DNA from 3 places in the Citrobacter tructae genome. Region 3 is predicted to be linked to each of the others. Evidence: predicted binding sites of a transcription regulator. Region 3 holds the regulator's gene; each other region holds the start of a gene.
What was found. The regulator sigma-54, encoded in region 3, starts transcription at its own class of promoters, with help from an activator protein. The targets are predictions, from matches to a motif close to GTTGGCACANNTTTCGCTNT.

Region 1 (5,648 bases), 650 kb from region 3:
TCGGGCAGCGTGCCGGTTGCCATTCAGCAGTCTCCTGAAAAGGTTGCACCAATTTAGTGCATTATAGCTTTCGCGTAGAAAAAGCGCGAAGGATCAGTTCGTTGGCGGAGAAAAAAGCCCATCGTGTGATGGGCTAAAAGTTCCACGGCAACTAAAAAACTCCCGACGCCTTTCACGGCCGCTGCTGCGTTGGCTACCTTCGCTCACCCCAGTCACATAGCTACCTATGCTCCTTGGGATTTGCTCAGTTGCCGCCTTGCCGCAACGTGAAATTCGCCGGATTTTTAAGATACGGTTAAACGCTGTAGTACAGCTCAAACTCTACTGGGTGCGGCGTCATGCGCACGCGGTCATCTTCTTCGCGACGCAGCGTAATGTACGCATCGATCGCTTCGTTGGTGAATACGCCGCCTGCAGTCAGGAACTCGCGGTCCAGATCCAGTTCGTTCAGTGCTTCTTCCAGAGAGCCAGCAACCTGTGGGATCTCTTTTGCTTCTTCTGGCGGCAGGTCGTACAGGTTTTTGTCCATCGCTTCACCTGGGTGGATTTTGTTCTTGATACCATCAAGACCGGCCATCAGCAGCGCAGCAAAGCACAGGTACGGGTTAGCAGCCGGGTCCGGGAAGCGCACTTCGATACGACGCGCTTTCGGTGACGCGACCACTGGGATACGGATAGAGGCAGAACGGTTACGGGCAGAGTAAGCCAGCATAACCGGAGCTTCGTAACCCGGGACCAGACGCTTGTAGGAGTTGGTGGTCGGGTTCGCCAGGGCATTGATGGCTTTAGCGTGTTTGATAACGCCGCCGATGTAGAACAGCGCCTGCTCAGACAGACCCGCATACTTGTCGCCAGAGAACAGGTTTACGCCGTTCTTGGACAGGGACATGTGGCAGTGCATACCGGAACCGTTATCGCCGAACATCGGTTTTGGCATAAAGGTCGCAGTTTTACCGAAACGGTGTGCGACGTTGTGAACGACATATTTGTAGATCTGAATTTCGTCCGCTTTTTTGGTCATGGTGTTAAAGCGGGTGGCGATTTCGTTCTGGCCCGCGGTCGCCACTTCGTGGTGATGCGCTTCAACGACAAGGCCCATCTCTTCCATGACCAGACACATGGTAGAACGGATATCCTGTGAAGAATCAACCGGAGGAACTGGGAAGTAACCGCCTTTCACGCCAGGACGGTGACCTTTGTTACCACCTTCGTATTTGGTGGAGGAGTTCCATGCGCCTTCGATATCGTCAATAGCAACATGAGAACCGGAGATGGATGCACCGAAACGGATGTCGTCGAACAGGAAGAATTCTGGCTCTGGCCCGAACAGCACGGTGTCTGCAATGCCGGTGGCGCGCAGGTATTCTTCAGCGCGTTTAGCGATGGAGCGCGGGTCGCGGTCATAGCCCTGCAACGTACCAGGTTCCAGGATATCGCAACGGATGATCAGGGTAGATTCTTCAAAGAACGGGTCAATGAGTGCAGTAGAAGCATCCGGCATCAGAACCATGTCTGATTCGTTAATGCCTTTCCAGCCACCGATTGAGGAGCCGTCAAACATTTTGCCTTCTTCAAAGAATTCGGCATTTACCTGATGAGCAGGAATCGTGACGTGCTGTTCTTTACCTTTAGTATCAGTGAAGCGCAAATCAACAAACTTCACTTCGTGTTCGTTCAGCATCGTCAAAACGTGTTCAGCGGACATACTTACTCTCCCGGATTGGTCATTGTCGTCGTGGTAACGAGGTCTTCAATTCTGCAAAAATTGGCCGTGTCGCCGTAAAAAATATAAAGCGAAATCTGTGCCAACTTTTAAATTGCCCCCAAAAGGCGTTATCATGCGCACTATCGTGCAAAGGGGTTGCACCATGAAGGTTGTATTGCACCATTATAGTGCTTTAATGTGAACATTAAGCACCATATTGGTGCAATTGACATGAGATTACCCCTTTTAACGCTCCGTGAATGTGATCACAAAGAAACTCTGCAATACTTGTTTGCGGAGGATGTTTGTGATCCTGTTTTGTACTGCGATTAATCCGTGTACAATAACGCGCTATTTCTAAAATGCCTGAGGCAAAGTTGTGATCGAAAATTTGCGTAACATCGCCATCATCGCGCACGTAGACCATGGTAAAACCACCCTGGTAGACAAGCTGCTCCAACAATCTGGTACGTTCGACTCTCGTGCCGAAACCCAAGAGCGTGTGATGGACTCCAACGATTTGGAGAAAGAGCGTGGGATTACCATCCTCGCTAAAAACACCGCTATCAAGTGGAATGACTACCGTATCAACATCGTTGATACCCCGGGACACGCCGACTTCGGTGGCGAAGTTGAACGTGTAATGTCCATGGTAGACTCCGTACTGCTGGTGGTTGATGCAATGGACGGTCCGATGCCGCAGACGCGCTTCGTGACCAAAAAAGCCTTTGCTCATGGCCTGAAGCCAATTGTTGTTATCAACAAAGTTGACCGTCCTGGCGCGCGTCCTGACTGGGTTGTGGATCAGGTATTCGACCTGTTCGTTAACCTCGACGCAACCGACGAACAGCTGGACTTCCCGATCGTTTACGCTTCAGCGCTGAACGGTATCGCAGGTCTGGATCACGAAGATATGGCGGAAGATATGACCCCGCTGTATCAGACTATCGTTGACCGTGTACCGGCTCCGAACGTTGACCTTGATGGCCCGCTGCAGATGCAGATCTCCCAGCTGGACTACAACAACTACGTTGGTGTTATCGGCATCGGTCGCATCAAGCGCGGTAAAGTTAAACCGAACCAGCAGATCACTATCATTGATAGCGAAGGCAAAACTCGCAACGGTAAAGTCGGTAAAGTTCTGACCCATCTGGGTCTTGAGCGTATCGAGAGTGACGTTGCAGAAGCTGGCGACATCATCGCGATCACCGGTCTGGGCGAACTGAACATCTCCGACACCATCTGCGACCCGCAGAATGTTGAAGCGCTGCCAGCGCTGTCTGTTGATGAACCGACCGTTACCATGTTCTTCAACGTCAACACCTCTCCGTTCTGTGGTAAAGAAGGTAAGTACGTTACTTCTCGTCAGATCCTTGACCGCCTGAAAAAAGAACTGGTACACAACGTTGCGCTGCGCGTTGAAGAGACTCCGGATGCAGACGCATTCCGCGTGTCTGGTCGTGGTGAACTTCACCTGTCCGTTCTGATTGAAAACATGCGTCGTGAAGGTTTCGAGATGGCGGTTTCCCGTCCGAAAGTTATCTTCCGCGAAATCGATGGCCGTAAACAAGAGCCGTTCGAAAACGTAACACTGGACGTCGAAGAGCAGCACCAGGGTTCTGTCATGCAGGCACTGGGCGAGCGTAAAGGCGACCTGAAAAACATGAATCCAGATGGTAAAGGCCGTGTACGTCTTGACTACGTGATCCCAAGCCGTGGTCTGATCGGCTTCCGTTCAGAATTCATGACCATGACCTCCGGTACCGGTCTGCTGTACTCCACCTTCAGCCACTACGACGACGTTCGTGCAGGTGAAGTGGGTCAGCGTCAGAACGGTGTTCTGATCTCCAACGGCCAGGGTAAAGCAGTTGCGTTTGCACTGTTCAGCCTGCAGGACCGCGGTAAGCTGTTCCTGGGTCACGGTGCAGAAGTTTACGAAGGCCAGATCATCGGTATTCACAGTCGTTCTAATGACCTGACTGTAAACTGCCTGACCGGTAAGAAACTGACCAACATGCGTGCTTCTGGTACTGATGAAGCAACCACGCTGGTTCCGGCTCAGAAAATGACTCTGGAACAGGCTCTGGAATTCATCGATGACGACGAACTGGTAGAAGTCACGCCGACGTCTATCCGTATTCGTAAGCGTCACCTGACTGAAAACGATCGTAAACGCGCGAACCGTGGTCCGAAAGAAGACTGATTAACGCGATTTAATGACAAGACCCTGCCTTACGAGGCGGGGTTTTTTTTGCCTGTATCCCTGGTCTCAAGCGGGTTTACGCTGATTCCCTGCCTTGTGAAATATTCTCCCCTCAAGATGTCTGCCTTAAGAGAGCTTGGTCACAAATCTTTCTAAAGCTCAACGCGGTTGTTTGCTTTCTTTTTTATCGTCAGCGTATGATTGAACCAACTGGTTTAAACCAAATGGATTAAACAATGACGAGTAATCAGTCAACCGTTGAGAATGCGAAAGAGAAGTTAGATCGTTGGTTAAAAGATGGGATCACCACCCCAGGTGGAAAACTCCCCTCAGAAAGAGAGTTAGGAGAGTTGCTGGGGATTAAGCGCATGACGTTACGTCAGGCACTATTAAATCTCGAGTCAGAATCCAAAATCTTTCGTAAAGATCGCAAAGGATGGTTCGTCACGCAGGCGCGCTTTAACTACAGCCCGGAATTATCAGCAAGCTTTCAGCGTGCAGCGCTTGAGCAGGGTAGAGAACCTTCTTGGGGATTTATCGAGAAAAGTCGGGTTTCTCAGTACCCGGAAGTTGCTGTGCCACTGGTGTCAGCAACGCCGTCTGATGAACTGTATCGGATAACGGGTTGGGGAGCGCTTGAAGGTCATAAAGTTTTCTACCACGAAACGTTTATCAACCCGAAGGTTGCTCCGGGGTTTATTGAGCAACTTGAAAGTCAGTCATTTTCTTCCGTATGGGAAAATGAATATAAAAAAGAAACCGTAATCAAAAAACTGGCTTTTAAACCCGTCAGAATGGCCGGCGATATTAGTAAGTTTATTGGTGGTTCTACCGGGATGCCTGCCATTCTTATTGAAAAACATCGGGCTGACAGCGATGGCAACATCGTACAAATAGATATTGAGTATTGGCGATTTGAAGCAGTTGATCTCTTCATTAACTTGTAGGTACGTTTATGGTCACTAAAGATAATGCACATAAAATTCTGGCGCGTGTAGATAGCCTTCCCCTTTATCTTCATGCCTATGCTTATCATTTGAATATGCGTGTTGAGCGCATATTACCAAATGATTTATTAGATATTGCCAGTGAAAATAATCTGCGTGGTGTGAAAATCCACGTTCTTGATGGCGAACGCTATTCTCTTGAAAATATGAACGATAATGCGCTGTCTGCATTTGGCGATAAAGCGCGTAAGCTACAGCTTGATCTTCATATTGAGACCAGTTCTTCTGATAAAAAGGCCATTGACCAGGCCGTTTCTATCGCATTAAAAATTGGTGCCTCTTCAGTTAGATTTTATCCACGCTACGAAGGTAATCTTCAGGAAGTAATTGCAATAATTACTCAGGATATCAAATATCTGCGCGATAGCTATCAGGATAGCGGATTGACCTTTACCTTAGAGCAGCATGAAGATTTAAAGAGTCATGAACTGGTGTCGTTAATTCAGAACAGTGATATGGAATCGCTCTCTTTACTGTTTGATTTTGCTAATATGATTAATGCCAACGAGCATCCATTAATGGCGCTAGACACGATGTCACCACATATTACCCAGGTACATATTAAAGATGCGTTAATTGTTAATGAGAACGCGGGGCTGGGCCATAAAGCATGTACCTCGGGTCAGGGGGATATGCCATTTAAAGATCTGCTGACCAGGCTTATCTGCTTAGGTGATGAGAAGCCGCAGGTAACGGCTTACGGGCTGGAAGAAGAAGTTGATTACTATGCTCC
Region 2 (5,648 bases), 1.7 Mb from region 3:
GGTCGCGATTCGCCAGTTCAGTTACCCGCTGATGACGCACCCTACGCTTGAAAACGTCAACTTTCAGCTTAAGCCTGGGCAGATGCTGGGCATTTGCGGGCCGACTGGCGCGGGTAAAAGCACCATTCTGTCGCTGATCCAGCGTCACTTTGATATCACCCAGGGCGACGTGCGCCTTCATAACATTCCGCTGACGCGTTTGCAGCTTGATAGCTGGCGCAGCCGGCTGGCGGTTGTTAGCCAGACGCCGTTCCTGTTTTCAGACACGGTTGCCAACAATATTGCGCTTGGACGTCCGCAGGCCACGCAGGCGGAAATTGAACATGTGGCGCGGCTCGCCAGCGTGCATGAGGATATTTTACGCCTTCCGCAAGGCTATGACACCGAAGTGGGTGAGCGTGGCGTGATGCTCTCGGGTGGGCAAAAACAACGAATTTCTATTGCTCGCGCGCTGCTGCTTAATGCGGAGATTCTGATTCTGGACGATGCGTTGTCGGCGGTCGATGGTCGTACTGAGCACCAGATTTTGCACAACCTGCGTCAGTGGGGCGAGGGAAGAACGGTTATTATCAGCGCCCACCGCTTGTCGGCGCTGACGGAAGCCAGCGAAATTATCGTCATGCAGCACGGGCATATTGCTCAGCGTGGCGAGCATGACGCGCTGGTTCAGCAACCCGGCTGGTATCGCGATATGTATCGCTATCAGCAACTGGAAGCGGCGCTGTCTGATGCCCCGGAGCCAAATAAGGAGGCGGCGAATGCGTAGTTTTGGTCAATTATGGCCGACCCTGAAAAGGCTGTTGCGGTATGGCTCACCGTGGCGAAAACCACTGGCTATTGCGGTGGTGATGCTGTGGGTGGCGGCGGCGGCAGAAGTCAGTGGCCCGCTGCTGATCAGCTATTTTATCGATAACATGGTGGCGAAAAACAATCTGCCGCTGGCGATGGTGGCCGGTCTGGTCGCGGCTTATATCGGTTTGCAACTGCTGGCGGCAGGCTTGCACTACGCGCAGTCGCTGTTGTTTAACCAGGCTGCTGTCGGCGTGGTGCAACAACTGCGTACGGATGTCATGGATGCCGCGCTGCGCCAGCCGCTGAGCGAATTTGACACCCAGCCCGTCGGGCAGCTTATCTCTCGAGTAACTAACGATACCGAAGTAATTCGCGACCTGTATGTAACGGTCGTGGCGACGGTGTTGCGCAGTGCGGCATTAATTGGTGCCATGCTGGTGGCGATGTTTAGCCTGGAATGGCGTATGGCGCTGGTGGCAATGGCCATATTCCCGGCGGTGATGGTGGTGATGATAATTTATCAGCGCTACAGCACGCCGATTGTGCGCCGCGTTCGCGCCTATCTGGCCGATATCAACGATGGTTTCAACGAAGTCATTAACGGTATGAGCGTAATCCAACAGTTTCGCCAGCAGGCGCGCTTTGGGGAACGCATGGGCGAGGCCAGCCGTTCGCACTATATGGCACGCATGCAGACCCTGCGACTGGATGGTTTTTTACTGCGTCCGCTGCTGAGCCTGTTTTCCGCCCTGATCCTCTGCGGGTTGCTGATGCTGTTCAGCGTGACTTCTGGAACCTCCATCGAGGTTGGCGTGCTGTATGCGTTTATCAGCTACCTCGGGCGTCTGAACGAGCCGCTGATTGAGCTGACGACTCAACAATCCATGTTGCAGCAGGCAGTTGTCGCCGGTGAACGTGTTTTCGAACTGATGGATGGGCCGCGTCAGCATTACGGTGACGATGACCAACCGTTGAAGAGTGGCAACATCGACGTTGATAACGTTTCATTTGCTTATCGTGATGACAATCTGGTGCTGCAAAATATCAGTCTGTCCGTGCCTTCGCGCAGTTTTGTGGCGTTGGTCGGGCATACCGGCAGCGGCAAGAGTACGCTCGCCAGCCTGATGATGGGCTACTATCCGCTGACGCAAGGGGAGATCCGTCTTGACGGGCGACCGCTCTCCTCACTGAGCCATGGCGTCTTGCGTCAGGGCGTGGCGATGGTGCAGCAGGACCCGGTGGTGATGGCGGATACCTTCCTGGCAAACGTCACGCTGGGTCGCGATATTTCTGAGGAACGGGTGTGGCAGGCGCTGGAGACCGTACAACTGGCTGAGCTGGCGCGCGGCCTGAGTGACGGGATTCATACCCGACTCGGCGAACAGGGCAATAATTTATCTGTGGGGCAGAAGCAGCTACTGGCGCTGGCGCGGGTTCTGGTCGAAACGCCGCAGGTGCTGATTCTGGATGAAGCCACCGCCAGTATCGACTCTGGCACGGAGCAGGCCATTCAGCAGGCGTTGGCGGCAGTGCGCGAACACACCACGCTGGTGGTGATTGCTCATCGACTCTCCACGATTGTGGAAGCCGATACCATTCTGGTGCTGCATCGTGGGCAGGCGGTTGAGCGCGGTACGCACCAGCAATTACTGGCGGCGCAAGGGCGCTACTGGCAAATGTATCAACTGCAACTGGCAGGCGAAGAGCTGGCGGCCAGCGCACTTGAGGATTCTGTTATCGCTTGATGGCGCTGCTCTGACACGACAATCAACAATCTGGTGCAAAAATGTAACGCACTATGCACCGTCATAGTGCGTTTTTTCTTTTTCTCTCCCGGCAGTACCCTGCAAGCCTGAATCATTCCGCATTTTTCATTCCTGGCACACCCCTTGCAATATTCCTCCTGTGTATCTGTAGCCACTACTGAATTCTGACTGGAGGGGATCTATGAAGCTGGTTACCGTGGTAATCAAACCGTTCAAACTGGAAGACGTCCGCGAAGCACTGTCGTCTATTGGTATTCAGGGGCTGACCGTCACCGAAGTGAAGGGCTTTGGACGACAGAAAGGCCATGCCGAGCTGTACCGGGGGGCCGAATATAGCGTCAATTTCTTACCGAAGGTGAAGATTGATGTGGCGATTGCCGACGATCAGCTTGATGAAGTGATCGATGTCATCAGCAAGTCGGCCTACACCGGAAAAATTGGCGACGGCAAAATTTTCGTCGCCGAGCTGCAACGTGTGATTCGCATTCGTACCGGTGAAGCCGACGAAGCCGCACTGTAATTTCTGGCACACAGTGATAGGAAACCAAAAAATGAAGATAGCAACGATGAAAACGGGTATCGCTTCACTGGCGCTGCTGCCGGGACTGGCGATGGCAGCGCCGGCCGTCGCGGACAAAGCCGATAACGCCTTTATGATGATATGCACCGCGCTGGTGCTGTTTATGACCATTCCAGGCATTGCGTTGTTCTACGGCGGTTTGATTCGCGGCAAGAACGTCCTGTCGATGCTGACGCAGGTCACGGTGACGTTCGCCCTGGTCTGCATTTTATGGGTGGTTTACGGCTACTCGCTGGCCTTTGGCGAGGGGAATAGCTTCTTCGGCAACTTCAACTGGGTGATGCTGAAAAACATTGCGCTGACGGCGGTAACGGGGAGTTTCTACCAGTACATTCACGTTGCGTTCCAGGGCTCGTTTGCCTGCATCACCGTTGGGCTTATCGTTGGTGCGCTGGCTGAACGTATTCGCTTTTCTGCGGTGCTCATTTTTGTGGTGGTGTGGCTGACGCTGTCTTACATTCCGATTGCGCATATGGTCTGGGGCGGTGGTCTGCTGGCTTCCCATGGCGCGCTGGATTTTGCGGGCGGGACGGTGGTGCATATTAACGCGGCGATCGCTGGGCTGGTTGGCGCTTATCTGATTGGCAAACGCGTCGGTTTTGGCAAAGAAGCCTTTAAACCGCATAACCTGCCGATGGTTTTTACCGGTACTGCCGTTCTCTACATCGGTTGGTTTGGTTTTAACGCTGGTTCTGCGGGCACGGCTAACGAAATCGCGGCACTCGCCTTTGTGAATACCGTGATAGCGACCGCGGCTGCCATCCTCGGCTGGATCTTCGGTGAGTGGGCGCTGCGTGGCAAACCATCGTTACTGGGCGCGTGTTCTGGTGCCATCGCGGGCTTGGTTGGCGTGACGCCTGCTTGTGGTTACATCGGTGTCGGCGGCGCGTTGATCATCGGCGCAATTGCCGGTCTGGCGGGGCTATGGGGCGTGACGATGCTGAAACGTTTTCTGCGCGTTGATGATCCGTGCGATGTGTTCGGAGTGCACGGCGTTTGCGGCATTGTCGGTTGTATCCTGACCGGGGTGTTCGCCGCCAGTTCTCTGGGAGGCGTGGGCTTTGCTGAAGGCGTTACAATGGGGCATCAGCTACTGGTTCAACTGGAAAGTGTGGCGATTACCATCGTCTGGTCCGGCGTGGTGGCGTTCATCGGTTATAAGCTGGCAGATATGACCGTGGGGCTGCGCGTACCGGAAGAGCAGGAGCGTGAAGGGCTGGATGTGAACAGCCACGGTGAAAACGCCTATAACGCTTAATGCCTCACCAGGCCGGATGACGCAGTTAGCTGACGCGTATCCGGCCTACATTGTCAATCAATTGCGATTACGCATTACCCCTTCCTGCACAGTAGAAGCGACCAGCACGCCGTCCTGAGTATAAAACTCCCCGCGCACAAAGCCCCGGGCACCGGAGGCGGAGGTGCTTTCCACGTTATATAGCAACCACTCATTGATATTGAAAGGACGGTGGAACCACATTGAATGGTCAATAGTGGCTATCTGAATCCCTTTCTCAAGGAAACCAATACCGTAAGGCTGTAACGCCACGGGCAGGAAGTTCAGGTCAGAGGCGTAGCCCAGCAGATACTGATGCACACGCAGATCGTCCTCCAGCATACCGTTGGCGCGGATCCATACTTGGCGAGTTGGGGCCGCGACGTGGCCTTTTAACGGGTTATGAAATTCCACCGGACGCACTTCCAGTGGGCGGTCATTGATAAATTTCTCTTTCAATAGCGGTGGCAGCAGATGCGCTACCGAGCGAGCTATTTCCGTTTCGGACTTCAGCGATTCAGGTCCTGGCGCTTGCGGCATGGTTTTCTGATGTTCAAAGCCTTCTTCCGGTGCCTGAAAAGAGGCAGTCATGTAGAAAATGGGTTTTCCATTTTGGATAGCGGCAATACGTCGAGCGCTGAAACTGTTACCATCGCGCAGAACTTCGACATCGTAGATTATCGGTTTTTGGCTATCCCCGGGGCGTAAAAAGTAACTGTGAAATGAGTGTACCAGGCGTTCTTCTGGCACGGTTTCTTTAGCGGCATACAGTGCCTGACCGACGACCTGTCCCCCAAAAACCTGACGTAACCCTAAGTCTTCACTTTGGCCGCGAAAGAGCCCTTCTTCAATTTTTTCCAAATTCAACAATGTCAGCAAATTTTTCAGTGCCAGACTCATACGTGCTCTCCAGGTTATATCGATGTCGCAGCGAGGTAGGCAGAGTATAACGCAAATTTGAAAGTGGTCCGATGGGTGCAATTGTCTGAATAATCGGTCGATTACAGGTAAAAATAGGTGATTTGTGCCACACTTATTCACGTTATGTTTTTGTTAACCACTCTTCTGGCGAGGAAAATTCTCGCTGGTGCATAGATGAGAAGGAGAATTTAATGAAACTCGTGCACATGGTAAGTGGTTTAGCAGTTGCGGTCGCTCTGGCGGCCTGTGCTGATAAAAGTGCAGATATTCAGACACCTGCGCCAAGCCCTACTACGTCAATTGCTGACACACA
Region 3 (5,648 bases):
CGCCGTAAATTATTATCATTGTTTACAAGGGCGCAGCCCTATTTTTCAGGCCGCACGCAGTTAAGATAGCAAATCTTAAATAATTTGTTACATGAATCAGTTAAATGTGTGAAGCGTAGCATTTTAATAAGAATTATTAATATGCTTCAGCCAGTTGCGAAAGGAGTATCACGATGAAAAAAATTGGCGTAGTGCTCGGTGGATGCGGTGTGTATGACGGCTCGGAGATCCATGAAGCTGTGTTAACGCTGCTGGCAATTGCCCGCAATGGGGCTCAGGCCATCTGCTTTGCGCCCGATAAACAACAAGTCGATGTGATTAATCATCTGACGGGCGAGCCAATGCAGGAAACCCGCAATGTCCTGATTGAGGCCGCACGCATAACCCGTGGTGATATTCGCTCCCTTGCACAGGCTGTCTCTACGGAACTGGATGCGCTGATTGTGCCCGGCGGATTCGGTGCGGCGAAGAATCTAAGTAATTTCGCCAGTCAGGGCAGCGAATGTCGGGTGGATAGCGACTTAGCCGCGCTGGCGGTAGCCATGCATCAATCCGGTAAGCCGTTGGGGTTTATGTGCATTGCCCCAGCGATGTTGCCTAAAATTTTCGATTTTCCACTGCGTCTGACGATTGGCACTGATATTGATACCGCAGAAGTGCTGGAAGAGATGGGGGCAGAGCATGTGCCTTGCCCGGTCGATGATATCGTGGTTGATGAAGACCACAAAATCGTGACCACGCCTGCTTATATGCTGGCGCAGGATATCGCACAGGCTGCGAGCGGTATCGACAAGCTGGTATCACGCGTGCTGGTGCTGACTGAATGAAAAAAGGGGTGACCGCCTTTTTTCGGCGTATTTTTCTACGGGCGGTCATTGTCCTCGCCGTGTTCTGGGGCGGGGGCATCGCCCTCTTCAGCGTGCTGCCGGTGCCCTTTTCGGCGGTAATGGCTGAACGACAAATCAGCGCCTGGTTACACGGTGATTTTGGTTATGTGGCACATTCTGACTGGGTCAGTATGGATGAGATATCGCCGTGGATGGGGTTGGCTGTCATCGCCGCAGAAGACCAAAAATTTCCTCAGCATTGGGGATTTGATGTCACCGCGATAGAAAAAGCGCTGGCGCATAATGAGCGCAATGAAAGCCGCATTCGTGGGGCGTCGACGCTCTCGCAGCAGACGGCAAAAAACCTCTTTCTGTGGGATGGACGCAGCTGGGTGCGTAAAGGTCTCGAGGCCGGGCTCACACTGGGCATGGAAACGGTCTGGAGCAAGAAACGTATTCTGACTGTTTATCTGAATATCGCGGAGTTTGGCGACGGCGTGTTCGGCGTAGAAGCGGCGGCGCAACGTTATTTTCATAAACCGGCTAGTCGCTTGAGTCAGTCAGAAGCGGCATTGTTGGCTGCGGTGCTGCCAAATCCCCTGCGTTTTAAGGCGAATGCCCCATCAGGCTATGTGCGTAATCGTCAGGTGTGGATTATACGGCAAATGCGTCAGTTAGGCGGTGAGTCGTTTATGCGGGAAAATAAGCTGTACTAATTGTGTTATTGCCGGATGTGGCAAGAGCGCCTTCTCCGGCCAGCGGGACTAGTCTTCGTCAAACCCCGAATTAAACAGCGCAATCACTGCTGCCAAGGCTTCAACTTCCTGTGGACCGGAGGCTTCAACCTCTATCTGGCGACCTTTGGCGGAATCCAGCATCAGCAGGGCAATTACGCTGTTCGCTTCCGCCTCTGTGCCTTCATCGTTACGCAACAGCACTTCCGCTTCGAAACCCTGCATTAATTCAAACAGCTTCATTGCTGGCCGGGCATGCATGCCCAGCTTATTAGTGATTTCAACAGTCTGCTTCACGGTCATGATTTGCGTTTTTCCAGCGTACGATGGCGTGACTGCACGTTTTTACCGCGTGAGCGGAAGTAGTCTGCCAGTTGCTCTGCAATATACACCGAACGGTGTTTCCCGCCGGTACAGCCGATGGCTACGGTGAGGTAGCTGCGGTTGTTGGTCTCCAGCATGGGTAACCATAGCTCAAGATAGCTGCGAGTCTGGTAGATAAAATTGTGTACTTCTGTGTGGCGGTCGAGAAATGCGGCGACGGGTCTGTCCAGACCGGTCATCGGACGTAGTTTGGGATCCCAGTGCGGGTTCGGCAGGAAGCGCACGTCAAAGACATAATCCGCGTCAATTGGAATGCCGTGCTTAAAGCCAAAGGACTCGAATACCATGGTCAGCTCACGTTCACGCTTGCCCAACAGTCGTGTACGCAACATTTCTGCCAGTTCATGCACGGACATTTCTGACGTGTCGACGATCAGGTCAGCGCGGGAACGCAGCGGTTCCAGTAAGTCACTTTCCTTATCAATTGCGCTTTCCAGAGATAAATTTTTGCTGGAGAGTGGGTGCAGTCGACGAGTATCACTGTAGCGGCGGATTAGTGTGTTACGGTCAGCATCAAGGAACAGCAGCTGCGGCGAGAAACCTTCAGGCAGGTTATTCATTGCCTGCTCGAAAATTTCTGGCGACTCAGGCATGTTGCGCACATCAATGCTGACGGCCGCAGAAATTTGGCGATCGGCCAAAGTACGGGCCAGATCGGGCAGCAGCACTACGGGAAGGTTATCCACGCAGTAAAAACCCATATCTTCCAGCGCACGCAGGGCGACCGATTTGCCTGACCCTGAACGACCGCTGACGATCATCAGTACCATGTACTGTTTCTCCTCACAACGACAAAAAAGGATGCCATTGGGTTGTTATGCTTCATCCTGTCCACCTTCGGTGTCCGTGATGATTTGATACAGCTCCTGGTCACTCTGCGCGGCGCGCAGGCGACGACAGATAGTTTTATCTGCCAGACGTTTTGCAACCAGCGACAACGTGTGCAAATGCGTCTTGGTTTGGTCGGCGGGAACCAGCAGGGCGAACAGCAGATCGACCGGTTGATTATCAATGGCGTCGAAAGCGATAGGCGTTTCGAGTTGCACAAATACACCGACTGCGCGCAGCGTGTCTTCTTCCAGCTTTCCGTGCGGAATGGCAATACCATTGCCGATGCCGGTACTGCCCATTTTTTCACGCGTCAGGATGGCTTCAAATACCACCTGAGAAGGCAAGCTGAGCTGCTTTGCCGCCAGTTCACTGATGATTTCCAGTGCGCGTTTTTTGCTTTGGCAGTGAACGCCAGAGCGCGTACATTCCTGGTTGAGAACAGTGCTCAGTTGTAGAGTCGTATCGTTATTTGTCATAATTTCACCTAAGCGCTAACTGTACAAATGGCCCGTTGTGCTTCACAACAGGCCGTCCTGCACCCGCTAACTGCCCGGACAAGTTAGTGCTGTTTCAGTTTATCTTTATGTTTTGTTAACTGCCGAGCCAGTTTATCAATTAAACCGTCAATGGCGGCGTACATATCCTGACCTTCCGCGCTGGCATGAATTTCGCCACCGTTTACATGCAGTGTTGCATCCGAGATGTGTGTCACCTTCTCCACTTTCAACACAATATAGACCTGATTAATCCGGTCGAAATATTGCTCAAGTTTGGCGAACTTTGTGTTTACAAAGTCGCGCAGGGCTTCAGTGATTTCGACGTTGTTTCCAGTGATGTTGAGCTGCATAGTGTCTTCCTTATCGGTTGGGTCAGACCAGCTGTTTGCGCTGGTTAGACGGCGGAATGGATAAAGACTCTCGGTACTTCGCAACGGTGCGGCGCGCCACCATGATACCCTGTTCTGACAGCATAGAGGTTAACTTGCTGTCACTCAGCGGTTTCGCAGGGTTCTCCGCAGCAATTAATTTCTTCACCAGCGCGCGTATCGCCGTGGATGAGGCTTCGCCTCCGCCTTCAGTGTTGACGTGGCTGGAAAAGAAATACTTGAGTTCAAAAATGCCGCGTGGACTGTGCAGATACTTTTGCGTGGTCACTCGGGAAATGGTCGATTCGTGCATTTCGACGGCTTGGGCGATATCCGCCAGCACCATCGGTTTCATAAATTCTTCGCCTTGCTCAAAGAAGGCCTGCTGCTGCTCAACGATACAGCGACTGACGCGCAACAGCGTGTCGTTGCGGCTTTCCAGACTTTTAATCAGCCACTTCGCATCCTGTAAATTTGTCCGAATAAACTGACTGTCGGCATCGTTGCGCGCACCATTGCACATGGCGGCATAGTGCTGATTAATCTGTAAGCGTGGAATGCTGTCACTGTTCAGTTCGACGACCCAACGATCGTTATGCTTGCGCACCAGTACATCCGGGATCACGTATTCCGGCTCACCGGTTTGGATCGACTGTCCGGGTCTCGGATCCAGCGACTGGATCAGATTGACGGCCTCTTTCAGAACATCTTCTTTTAACCGGGTCACGCGCATCAGCGAGCGGAAATCATGATTGGCTAACAGATCGAGGTGATCGCTGATGATAAGTCTTGCTTCTGCCAGCCACGGGGTAGTTTTGTCAAACTGCGACAATTGGATCAGTAAGCAATCGCGGAGATCTTTTGCCGCGACGCCAACGGGATCAAAACGTTGAACGCGTTTAAGCACGGCTTCGATTTCATCCATCCCGATGTCGTCATCGCCCATGCTTTCGAGAATATCGTCCAGAGAAACGGTGAGATACCCGGTTTCATCAACCGCATCAACAATTGACGTGGCAATGGCGCGATCGGTATCAGAGAACGGGGTTAATCCTACTTGCCACATCAGGTAATCCTGCAGTGACTGCGTGGTCTCACCCTGATACACAGGCAGTTCGTCATCGATGTAATCCCCGCTGGTGCCGGACGGCGTGCCTGCGGTGTAAATCTCATCCCAACTGGCATCAAGCGGCAGCTCTTCCGGCATCTCTTTTTGTTCGAGCGCATCTGCGGTGTCGAGGGAATCGCTGTCCTGTTTTTCCTGGGTATCAATTTCGTCGTGAAGATCGGTTTGCTCGAGCAGTGGGTTACTTTCCAGCGCTTGCTGAAGTTCTTGCTGAAGTTCCAGCGTGGACAACTGCAACAGACGGATAGCCTGTTGTAGCTGCGGCGTCATCGCCAGTTGTTGGCTAAGCCTAAGTTGCAAACCTTGCTTCATGTTCAGAGTTGTTTTCTCCTGCAGTAACGTGACGTCTTCTACCCTATCAGAGTCTGAAGTCTTCCCCAAGGTATACGCGTTTAACGTGCTCGTCTTGCAGTATTTCTGTTGGTGTGCCGTGTGCGATCAGGTGTCCCTGACTCACGATGTAGGCTCGCTCACAGACCGCCAGCGTTTCGCGAACGTTGTGGTCGGTAATCAGTACGCCCAGCCCACTGTCGCGCAGGTGTTCAATGATGCGTTTGATATCAATAACGGAGATGGGATCAACACCCGCAAACGGTTCATCCAGCAGGATAAATTTCGGATTTGCGGCCAGCGCGCGGGCGATTTCCACACGGCGTCGTTCACCCCCGGACAGTGACTGTCCCAGGCTGTCGCGCAGGTGTTCGATATGGAACTCTTCCATCAGTTCGTTGGCGCGATCTTCGCGCTGCTCGCTGGTAAGATCGTCACGAATTTGCAGTACCGCCATCAGGTTATCAAATACGCTCAGACGACGAAAAATAGAGGCTTCCTGCGGCAGGTAGCCGATGCCGCGACGGGCGCGAGCGTGCAGTGGCAGCAGG

Region 1: the regulator sigma-54 is predicted to act here: its motif matches at 1,791-1,810, upstream of glnA (glutamate--ammonia ligase).
Region 2: the regulator sigma-54 is predicted to act here: its motif matches at 2,669-2,688, upstream of glnK (P-II family nitrogen regulator).

Annotation. Positions count from the first base shown of each region.
Region 1 covers NZ_CP038469.1:3,270,304-3,275,951, reverse strand. Annotated here, with positions in the region: gene glnL (nitrogen regulation protein NR(II)) at 1-23, opposite strand, end outside; gene glnA (glutamate--ammonia ligase) at 296-1,705, opposite strand; gene typA (ribosome-dependent GTPase TypA) at 2,085-3,908, shown strand; gene E4Z61_RS16355 (GntR family transcriptional regulator) at 4,145-4,855, shown strand; gene E4Z61_RS16350 (sugar phosphate isomerase/epimerase family protein) at 4,864-5,648, shown strand, end outside.
Region 2 covers NZ_CP038469.1:2,174,433-2,180,080, reverse strand. Annotated here, with positions in the region: gene E4Z61_RS11315 (SmdA family multidrug ABC transporter permease/ATP-binding protein) at 1-766, shown strand, start outside; gene E4Z61_RS11310 (SmdB family multidrug efflux ABC transporter permease/ATP-binding protein) at 759-2,537, shown strand; gene glnK (P-II family nitrogen regulator) at 2,740-3,078, shown strand; gene amtB (ammonium transporter AmtB) at 3,110-4,396, shown strand; gene tesB (acyl-CoA thioesterase II) at 4,454-5,314, opposite strand; gene E4Z61_RS11285 (YbaY family lipoprotein) at 5,527-5,648, shown strand, end outside.
Region 3 covers NZ_CP038469.1:3,924,069-3,929,716, forward strand. Annotated here, with positions in the region: gene elbB (isoprenoid biosynthesis glyoxalase ElbB) at 174-827, shown strand; gene mtgA (monofunctional biosynthetic peptidoglycan transglycosylase) at 824-1,543, shown strand; gene npr (PTS phosphocarrier protein NPr) at 1,592-1,864, opposite strand; gene rapZ (RNase adapter RapZ) at 1,861-2,715, opposite strand; gene ptsN (PTS IIA-like nitrogen regulatory protein PtsN) at 2,761-3,252, opposite strand; gene hpf (ribosome hibernation promoting factor) at 3,336-3,623, opposite strand; gene rpoN (RNA polymerase factor sigma-54) at 3,646-5,079, opposite strand; gene lptB (LPS export ABC transporter ATP-binding protein) at 5,126-5,648, opposite strand, start outside.